2 regions of the Defluviitalea raffinosedens genome follow, and region 1 is predicted to be linked to the other one. Evidence: a T-box and tRNA genes for the amino acid it is inferred to sense, from the RefSeq annotation. Region 1 holds a T-box; the other holds one or more tRNA genes.

Region 1 (4,218 bases):
GAACTCCATCCAGCTGATATTGCAGAAATACTGCTCGATTTAAATGAGTCAGAGCAGAAGTATTTATTTAAGCTGTTACCCCATGACACAGCAGCAGAAGTTTTAAATGAAGTAGACGGAGATACTTTTGCAGCAATACTTGAAAATTTGACTGCAGAAAAAACTACAGAAATTCTTGATGAAATGTCCTTAGATGATGTCGCGGATATTCTTGGTGAGTTATCCGAAAGTGAACAGACAAAAATTATAGAATTATTTGACCATGAAGATGCTGCAGATATTCGCGACTTAATGCACTACAGTGAAGATACTGCTGGTGGTATTATGACCACCGAATTTGTCTCTGTTAGAGAAGATATGACCATAAGTCAGGCAATAGAAGCACTACGAAACATGGAAAGTGAAGCAGAAACGATCTATTACGTCTACGTAACAGACTATATTGGTACTTTAGTAGGTGTTTTGTCTCTTAGGGAAATTATAATGAGCAAACCAGACCGACTTGTGTCTGAGGTTATGCAAAGTAATGTCATCTATGTAAATGTTAATATGGACCAGGAAGAAGTTGCTAAAGCAGTAGCGAAATATGACTTGCTTGCCATACCTGTTGTGGACAATGAAACTATTCTTCAAGGAATTATTACAGTAGATGATATTCTGGATGTTATTGAAGAAGAAGCGACGGAAGATATTTTCAGGATTGCAGGTACTGGCGAAGTTGAATACGATGAAAATGACAGTACTGCCAGTCATCTGGTATCTTCTGTAAAATCAAGACTGCCATGGTTGATGGTTACCTTGGCAGGAAGTTTTATTACTGGGGCAGTTATTACAGGGTTTGAAAGTCAAATCAGCCAAAATGCCGCATTAGTAAAATTCATGCCGGCTTTAACGGGAATGGGTGGAAACATCGGTACTCAATCTTCTACATTGACTGTACGAGGAATTGCAACCGGAAGAATTAACAGCAAGGAAATTTCAAAAAATTTATTAAGAGAAGCGTTAGTTGGTATATTTATTGGAGCCATTTGTGGCCTTGCAACGAGTCTGGTTGCTGGCATCGTTTTTTCGCAGCCCCAATTAGGACCAGTTGTAGGGATTTCTATGGCCGCTAATATGTTAACTGCTTCTACGATAGGAACATTGGCTCCGCTGATTTTTAAGAACATTGGTATTGATCCTGCGGTTGCTTCAGCACCATTTATTTCAACAACGATAGATATTACAGGAAACATCATTTACTTTACATTAGTAAAATTAATGGCAGGAATTTAATAGTATTTTGTCAAGGGATGTAACACTGGTAAGTTTTTTGCAGTATATAAACAAGCTAAGAGGATACCCTAATAATACAAATCTAAAATAGGGGGACTCGATATGCTTGAAAAAATTTTTTGGGATGTTTTTCAAAAAACAGGAAATATAGAGGCTTATCTTGCTTTAAAAGAATGTACTCATTGCAACGAAGAAGCATCTAAAGAACTGGTTCCTCAAACAGATAAATTAAAGGTTGAAAATAAATCGAAGAAAGATGAATAAAATGGAACATATTAAATCAAAAGGAATAGTCCTAAAGGAAATCAATGTAGGAGAAGCAGATAAAATCCTTAAGATATTTACTAAGCTTAAGGGTAAAATATCTGTTTCTGCAAAAGGCGCAAGAAAAAGTAAAAGTCGTTTAACCGCCGGAACACAGATGTTTTCCTATTGTGACTTTTTAATACATCAAGGGAAAAATTATAATATTATACAGCAATTAGAGGTTATTCATACATTTCATGGCATACGGGAAGACATTATAAAATTGACGTATGCCTCCTATTTTTTTGAACTTCTGGATTCTGTACTTGAAGAAGAACAAGTTAATGAAGATCTTCTCCTACTGACTCTAAAGACCCTTTCTGTTTTAGAAAAAACCAACAGAAACCCAAAATTAATTGCTAAAATATATGAGTTAAGATTAATGGCTTCGATTGGTTATATGCCTGAAATGTTTCAATGCGTCAATTGTGGAGGACAAGAAGACATTCATCGATTTAGTTCAAGGCTTGGAGGAATTTTGTGTAACGACTGCAGTAACAAAGATCATTATTCTCATAAAATGTCCAGAGGGACATGGTATACCATTCAGTACATATTATCTTCTGATTTATCTGAGCTTTTTAAATTTGATCTGGATGAAAAGATCTTAGAGGAATTGGATAAAATTACTCAAAGTTATTTGGCATATCATATAGAAAAAAGTTTTAAAACTTTAGATTTTTTGAGGGAAGTTCAAAATAATTATGAGTAATCCGTATTGACAAAGTTTAAGGAATTTGTTAGATTAATTTTAATTTAATACTCTGCGATGAGAAAGAAGAGTAGCTAAATAGATTTGTATAGCGAGTCGGAGATGGTGGAAGTCCGATCAATATATTTAGTGAAGGGAGCTTTCGAGCAGATGAAGGTTTAACAAGGTGGATGTGTTTTCACATCAACAAGGGTGGAACCGCGGAAGCATAAAGTCTTTCGTCCCTTATGGGATGAACAGGCTTTTTTTGTTGCACAAATATAATTTCATAATGGAGGTAATAAGAATGGAAAAGACTATGGAAAAAATAGTTGCTTTAGCAAAAAATAGAGGATTTGTTTATCCTGGATCAGAGATTTATGGAGGATTATCTAATTCATGGGATTACGGTCCTCTGGGTGTTGAACTTAAGAACAACATAAAAAAAGCATGGTGGAAAAAGTTTATTCAGGAAAGCCCATACAATGTGGGAGTGGACTGTGCTATTTTAATGAACCCTCAAGTATGGGTAGCTTCAGGGCATGTAGGAGGATTTAATGACCCTCTTATGGATTGTAAGGAATGTAAAGAAAGATTCAGAGCTGACCAACTGATAGAAAATTATGCAAAAGAAAACGGAATACAGATTTCTGTTGATGGTTGGGAAAACTCTAAAATGAAACAGTACATTGATGAAAATCATATCCCTTGCCCCAGTTGTGGATCAACCAATTTTACCGATATCAGGCAATTTAATTTAATGTTTAAAACTCATCAGGGTGTTACGGAAGATTCTAAAAGTGTTGTTTATTTGCGCCCGGAGACAGCTCAAGGCATCTTTGTTAATTTCAAAAATGTTCAAAGAACTACTAGAAAAAAAATACCTTTTGGTATAGGACAAATCGGGAAATCCTTCAGAAATGAAATTACTCCCGGAAACTTCATATTCCGTATCAGAGAATTTGAGCAGATGGAATTAGAATTTTTCTGTGAACCAGGAAAAGATTTAGAATGGTTTAATTATTGGAAAGATTTTTGTAAGCAATGGCTTTTGAATTTAGGCATTAAGGAAGAAAATATGCGTATTAGGGATCACTCCCCAGAAGAATTGTCTCATTACAGTAATGCGACTTCTGATATAGAATATTTATTTCCTTTTGGATGGGGAGAATTATGGGGTATAGCGGATAGAACCGATTATGACTTGAAGCAGCATCAAGAACATTCAGGAGAAGACTTAAGTTATTTTGATCCGAACCTGAATGAAAAATATATCCCTTATTGTGTTGAACCTTCATTGGGTGCTGACCGTGTAACACTGGCATTTTTATGTGAAGCTTATGATGAAGAAGAAATTGGAGAAGGAGATGTAAGAACAGTCCTTAGATTCCATCCAGCCTTAGCCCCTGTTAAAGCTGCAGTTTTACCTCTTTCCAAAAAACTTTCGGACTCAGCGTTTAAAATCTATGAAAATCTGGCAAAACTATATAATGTGCAATTTGACGAAAGTGGCAGTATTGGAAAGAGATACAGAAGACAAGATGAAATAGGAACGCCTTTCTGTATTACTTACGATTTTGATTCAGAAACCGATCATTCTGTAACGGTTAGAAATAGAGACACCATGGAGCAGGAAAGAATCAAGATTGAAGATTTAGAATCTTATTTAAGAGAGAAAGTGGAATTTTAAAATTTTTTAAAAATCCCTCTATGATTTTTTAGTTTTTATGATATAATTATTAATGATGTGAATAGACAAAACTTGGTAATAGATAGAGATAAAAATTACTATTTTCGTTCCATATAATTAATGAAATCAAATAACGAAAGTTTTGCTATTCTATAACAAAAGAACATTAAAATGTACAGGAGGTAATTTTCATGAGCAAGAAATTTGTTTACATGTTCAGTGAAGGCGATGCATCAATGAGAGAAATTCTTGGCGG
Region 2 (4,218 bases), on a different contig from region 1:
CAAAAACATTGTCTGAGATCTTTTCTCTTTCTTTCCATTTGCCATTTTTAAATCGATGGACATAAAGAGATTTATACCTATTATTTGTGTCATAGACCGTATATGCGATCAAATTTCCATCAAGATCACATTGAAGATCATATTCTAGTTCTGCTTCATTAGGAGTTATTAATTTTTCTTTTTCCCTTCCTATTCTCTTAATATATATATCATTGAGTTTTAGCTTATTTTCATTCAACTTATAATAAAAAACAGTTAAATCATTCATTGGCCTGTCATTTTCCATGATATAACTTACCTTGTTATCAACCATCTCTTCTGCAGACTTCTTTCCAAACGTTTTAAAATATAAATCTCCATAACCTTTATCCACTTGATAATTCGCTAAATAAGCAATTTGTGTCCCGTCTTTATTATAAATATTTATAAATACATCATCAGCGATTTTTTGCGGTTCTTTATCTTTTTCCTTAACAAACAATGTGTAAATATAAGGATTTTTTATATCAGTTAGTTTTTGATAAGTAATTATATTTCCATCATCTGATATAGATGAAACATGGTATACATCTGAATCGATCTTAACTTTCTCCTTGCTTTTTTCCTTTATATACAGTTCACTCTTCGCATAAGTATGTTTATGATTTTCCAAGAATATGAACTTATTGCCTTCAGATGTAATAAAATAACGATCACGCGATACTTCATCAGCTATTTTTTCTATCTTTTGTCCTTTTGAATACGCATACAACTCGCCAGTATCATTTTCAAAATCATAATTTTTCAAAAATAAAACTGTACTGCCATCTTCAGAGATCGTAAAATACTTGCTTACCTCAGAGGCAATTTTTTCTTTCTCTTTTCTACTTTCTTTTATATATAGTTCTCCCACTCTGCGGTCTAAATCATAGCTTTCAATAAAATAGACTGTATTCCCATCTTTACTTGCCTGGGCAAAATCATTCTGATATTGCCTATAAACATCTTCATCATTATTTACTCCTAAAAAAACTGTGTCTGAAAGCTTTTGATTTTCACCGCTCTTTTCGAACATGTAAAATTGATTGTTTTTAAAATATATTACGGAATACGAATTTGGGTCTTCTTTCATAGTATTGCTTCCATGAACCGTTCCTGGAATAAATGCTAATAAAAATATGATGACAGATATCAAACGGTTTAATTTCAATCTTTTTATATTCTTTAATACTTTTCTGCTATTTTCATTACCTCTATCACTATACATTAAACCCCTCCATTGATTTTATCAGTTTATCATTTTCATAAGAATCTATTGCAACCAATCACAAAAATGTATATATATCAAATTATTGGTTAATTAATCTATAGTGATTCTTCTCCTCAAATCTCTTGTGCATCGATGATCAAAAATGCTTAACTATTCGAGAATGGTCCTATAAAAACTGCCTAAGTAATTAATATTGATATTACTGGATCTTTTGGCATAGTGAAATTCATGTGCTGCTACATGCAGAATTAGCTCATCTAAAATAAGTAAAAGCTTATCTTTACATGAATATAGGGCAAAGTCAATAAGGCAGGATTTGATCAAATCCTGCCCTTTATGGATATAAAGATTTCCCTTCCATTCTTGTCCAGAACGATCTTTCATTTGCCGACTGAGTGTTGTTTTTATTGCTTCCATAGACTGTCCCTGAAGCTAATATTAATACTGCAATTACTAACATTGCTGATTTAATTTTTTTGCATGCTTTAGCATACTTCTTGTATTTTGGTTTTCATTTCTACAATACATAAAATATCTCCTTCATCTTTAGTATTTTATATTTGATAGCAATATATTACAGCTAAGTATAAAAAACGTCTATATGTTTTAAACTTGATATTTTAATTTATTTCATTACTTTTTTATGGCTATGGCCTAAAAAATTATGAACATAATTTGCTCCCCGGCTGGCAATTAATCCACTTAAGATGTATCCGGTATACGGAATAGAAAATTCCATATCCAGCATACTAAAAAAATCAATCTTATAGCCTGTTGCAAAAAAAATTGCAACCACTACTGGAATGTATTTTTTTGTTTTATCCCATACATTTTTAGGTAGTATATCTTTGATGATTTCAACTACACTTTCTGTAAGAAATGAAACCATCAATAAGCCAATTGGATTCATACAGATAACTCCTTAAAATAAACTTTACTCTATTTTATTTTAAATGCATCAAAAAAGTGCAAAGATCTATATAAGGATGAAAGTGAATCAAAATAATGAAAATATAAATCCGTAGACCATAAAAAAAGCAGACTACCTTACTATTCGCGGTTAGTCTGCTTTGGCTTAATTCATTATTTTTTTGCTCATTAACCATTAAACTTTAATATTCAGACATAATAAAAACCGCAATACCTGCGGTTTTCATTTCATTAATTGCGGAGGCAGGATTTGAACCTGCGACCTTCGGGTTATGAGCCCGACGAGCTACCAGGCTGCTCCACTCCGCGCCATTGCCACAGCGAGTGATGGGAATCGAACCCACGTAACCAGCTTGGGAAGCTGGTGTTCTGCCATTGAACTACACTCGCACCCTTACTAAAAATTATATCATATGCAATATATTATGTCAACAACTTTCCAAAAATATACAAAGCCGCACAAATGCGGCTTTTAACTATACTCTATTCTTACTTTGCTTCCGTTTAATCCTTGTCTCGCCGGTTCTACAATCAGTTTAACCGGTATTCTGTTTTTTAATTCCTCCACATGACTAATGATTCCAACACAAAGTTGTTGGGAATGAAGCTTTTCCAGTGCTGTCATAACGGTATCCAGCAGATTGCTGTCCAATGTGCCAAATCCTTCATCCAGGAAGAAGAATTCCAAAGGGGAACTGTTATTTAATTGAATTTGAGAAGAAAGGGCCAGGGCTAAAGAAAGAGATGTAAGGAATGTCTCTCCCCCGGATAAAGTACTGGGTGAACGCCTTATGCCTCCATTAAAATCATCTCTTACGATGAAATTTCCAGATCCGTCTAATTCAATCGCATATCTTCCTCTTGTAATATTCTTTAAAGTTTTGGAAGCTTCTTTTGCAATATATTTTAGTCTGCTTGCGGCTACAAATTCAACAAATTTATTGCCTTGTACCAGCTTGTATAAATCATCCAAAAGGCTAAAAGTGTATTCCAGCTTAGTTTTCTGTTTATTCAATTCCAGGACTGTATTTAAATTTTTCTCCATAATCTTTAGTTTTTCCTGCATGACAGCAAGGTATTTGGCCTTCATTTCAAGTTCTTCAGTTTTGGTCTGTTTTTTCTGCTTTAAAACTTCCCATTCTTCAGAAGATATTCTTTCTTCCTTGAGTTTTGACTGAATACGATGCAGATTATTTTGAACTTCCTTAACTTCTTCCTCAAAAGCCTTTATGGCATTCTCTAAAATTTCTCGCTTTTCTTTAGGCATCCATGCTGCGATCACATCCTCTGGAGTTAAGAAGTCATGTTCTTTAAGCAATGCATCCAGTTTTTTTCTTATCTCTTCATAATGATTTAAAAGGGTTAAGTTATAAGTGTTTAATCTGATTTCCTCCTGTTCTAAGTTTGACTTTTCATTTTTAGCTTTTTCAAAAGCTCTTTTTAATTTTTCTTCGCTTTCCAGTAAAATTCTTATTTGATTTCTTACTTCTTCTCTATATATGTATGGATCTTTATCTTCCGATAACCTTTTAATCTGTTCGCTCCACTGCTCAATCATTCGGCTCTTTTCTATGCCGCTTTGCTTAATCTTGGCATTTTCTTGTTCACACTGCCTGATGATATCGGAAATCTGCTCTTTTTCCTGTTCTTTTAACTTTAAACTTTCCCGGAGAATTTTCTCTTTTTTTTCTAAATCCACTTTCAGCTTGTCCCATTCTCTGATTTCCTTCATCTTATCTTCTATGGCACCCAGTTTATACTTTTCTTTAACATGAAAATATTGTTGGACGATATCTTCCAGATTGGTTTTGATTTCATGATATTGCTCAGAGATTTCCTTATGCTGGTTCTTATCTTTTATAAGGCCTTCCTGAATCCTGATTTCATCCCGTTCCAGAAGGTTGATTACATCCTTAAGTTCTGCCACATATTGATCGGCTTTTAATACATCCTTTTCCCATGTATCGATTTGAATTTGAAGATTTTTAAACTTTTCTTCTTCCTGGGATAGACGTATATCAATATTTTTTATATCTTCA

The links. The T-box of region 1 lies ahead of JOD07_RS05010 (glycine--tRNA ligase). A T-box ahead of a tRNA ligase gene usually reads a tRNA of that ligase, here a tRNA-Gly.
Region 2: it encodes a tRNA-Gly, which carries the amino acid that the T-box ahead of JOD07_RS05010 (glycine--tRNA ligase) is inferred to sense. The anticodon was not compared.

The regions. Positions count from the first base shown of each region.
Region 1 is NZ_JAFBEP010000004.1:142,328-146,545, reverse strand. It holds gene mgtE (magnesium transporter) at 1-1,275, shown strand, start outside; gene JOD07_RS05020 (YqzL family protein) at 1,378-1,539, shown strand; gene recO (DNA repair protein RecO) at 1,541-2,293, shown strand; T-box leader at 2,342-2,522, shown strand; gene JOD07_RS05010 (glycine--tRNA ligase) at 2,580-3,962, shown strand; gene ppdK (pyruvate, phosphate dikinase) at 4,154-4,218, shown strand, end outside.
Region 2 is NZ_JAFBEP010000008.1:95,785-100,002, forward strand. It holds gene JOD07_RS08045 (TolB-like translocation protein) at 1-1,246, opposite strand, end outside; gene JOD07_RS08050 (hypothetical protein) at 1,400-1,666, opposite strand; gene JOD07_RS08055 (hypothetical protein) at 1,875-2,159, opposite strand; tRNA gene JOD07_RS08060 (tRNA-Met) at 2,415-2,488, opposite strand; tRNA gene JOD07_RS08065 (tRNA-Gly) at 2,499-2,569, opposite strand; gene JOD07_RS08070 (SbcC/MukB-like Walker B domain-containing protein) at 2,652-4,218, opposite strand, start outside.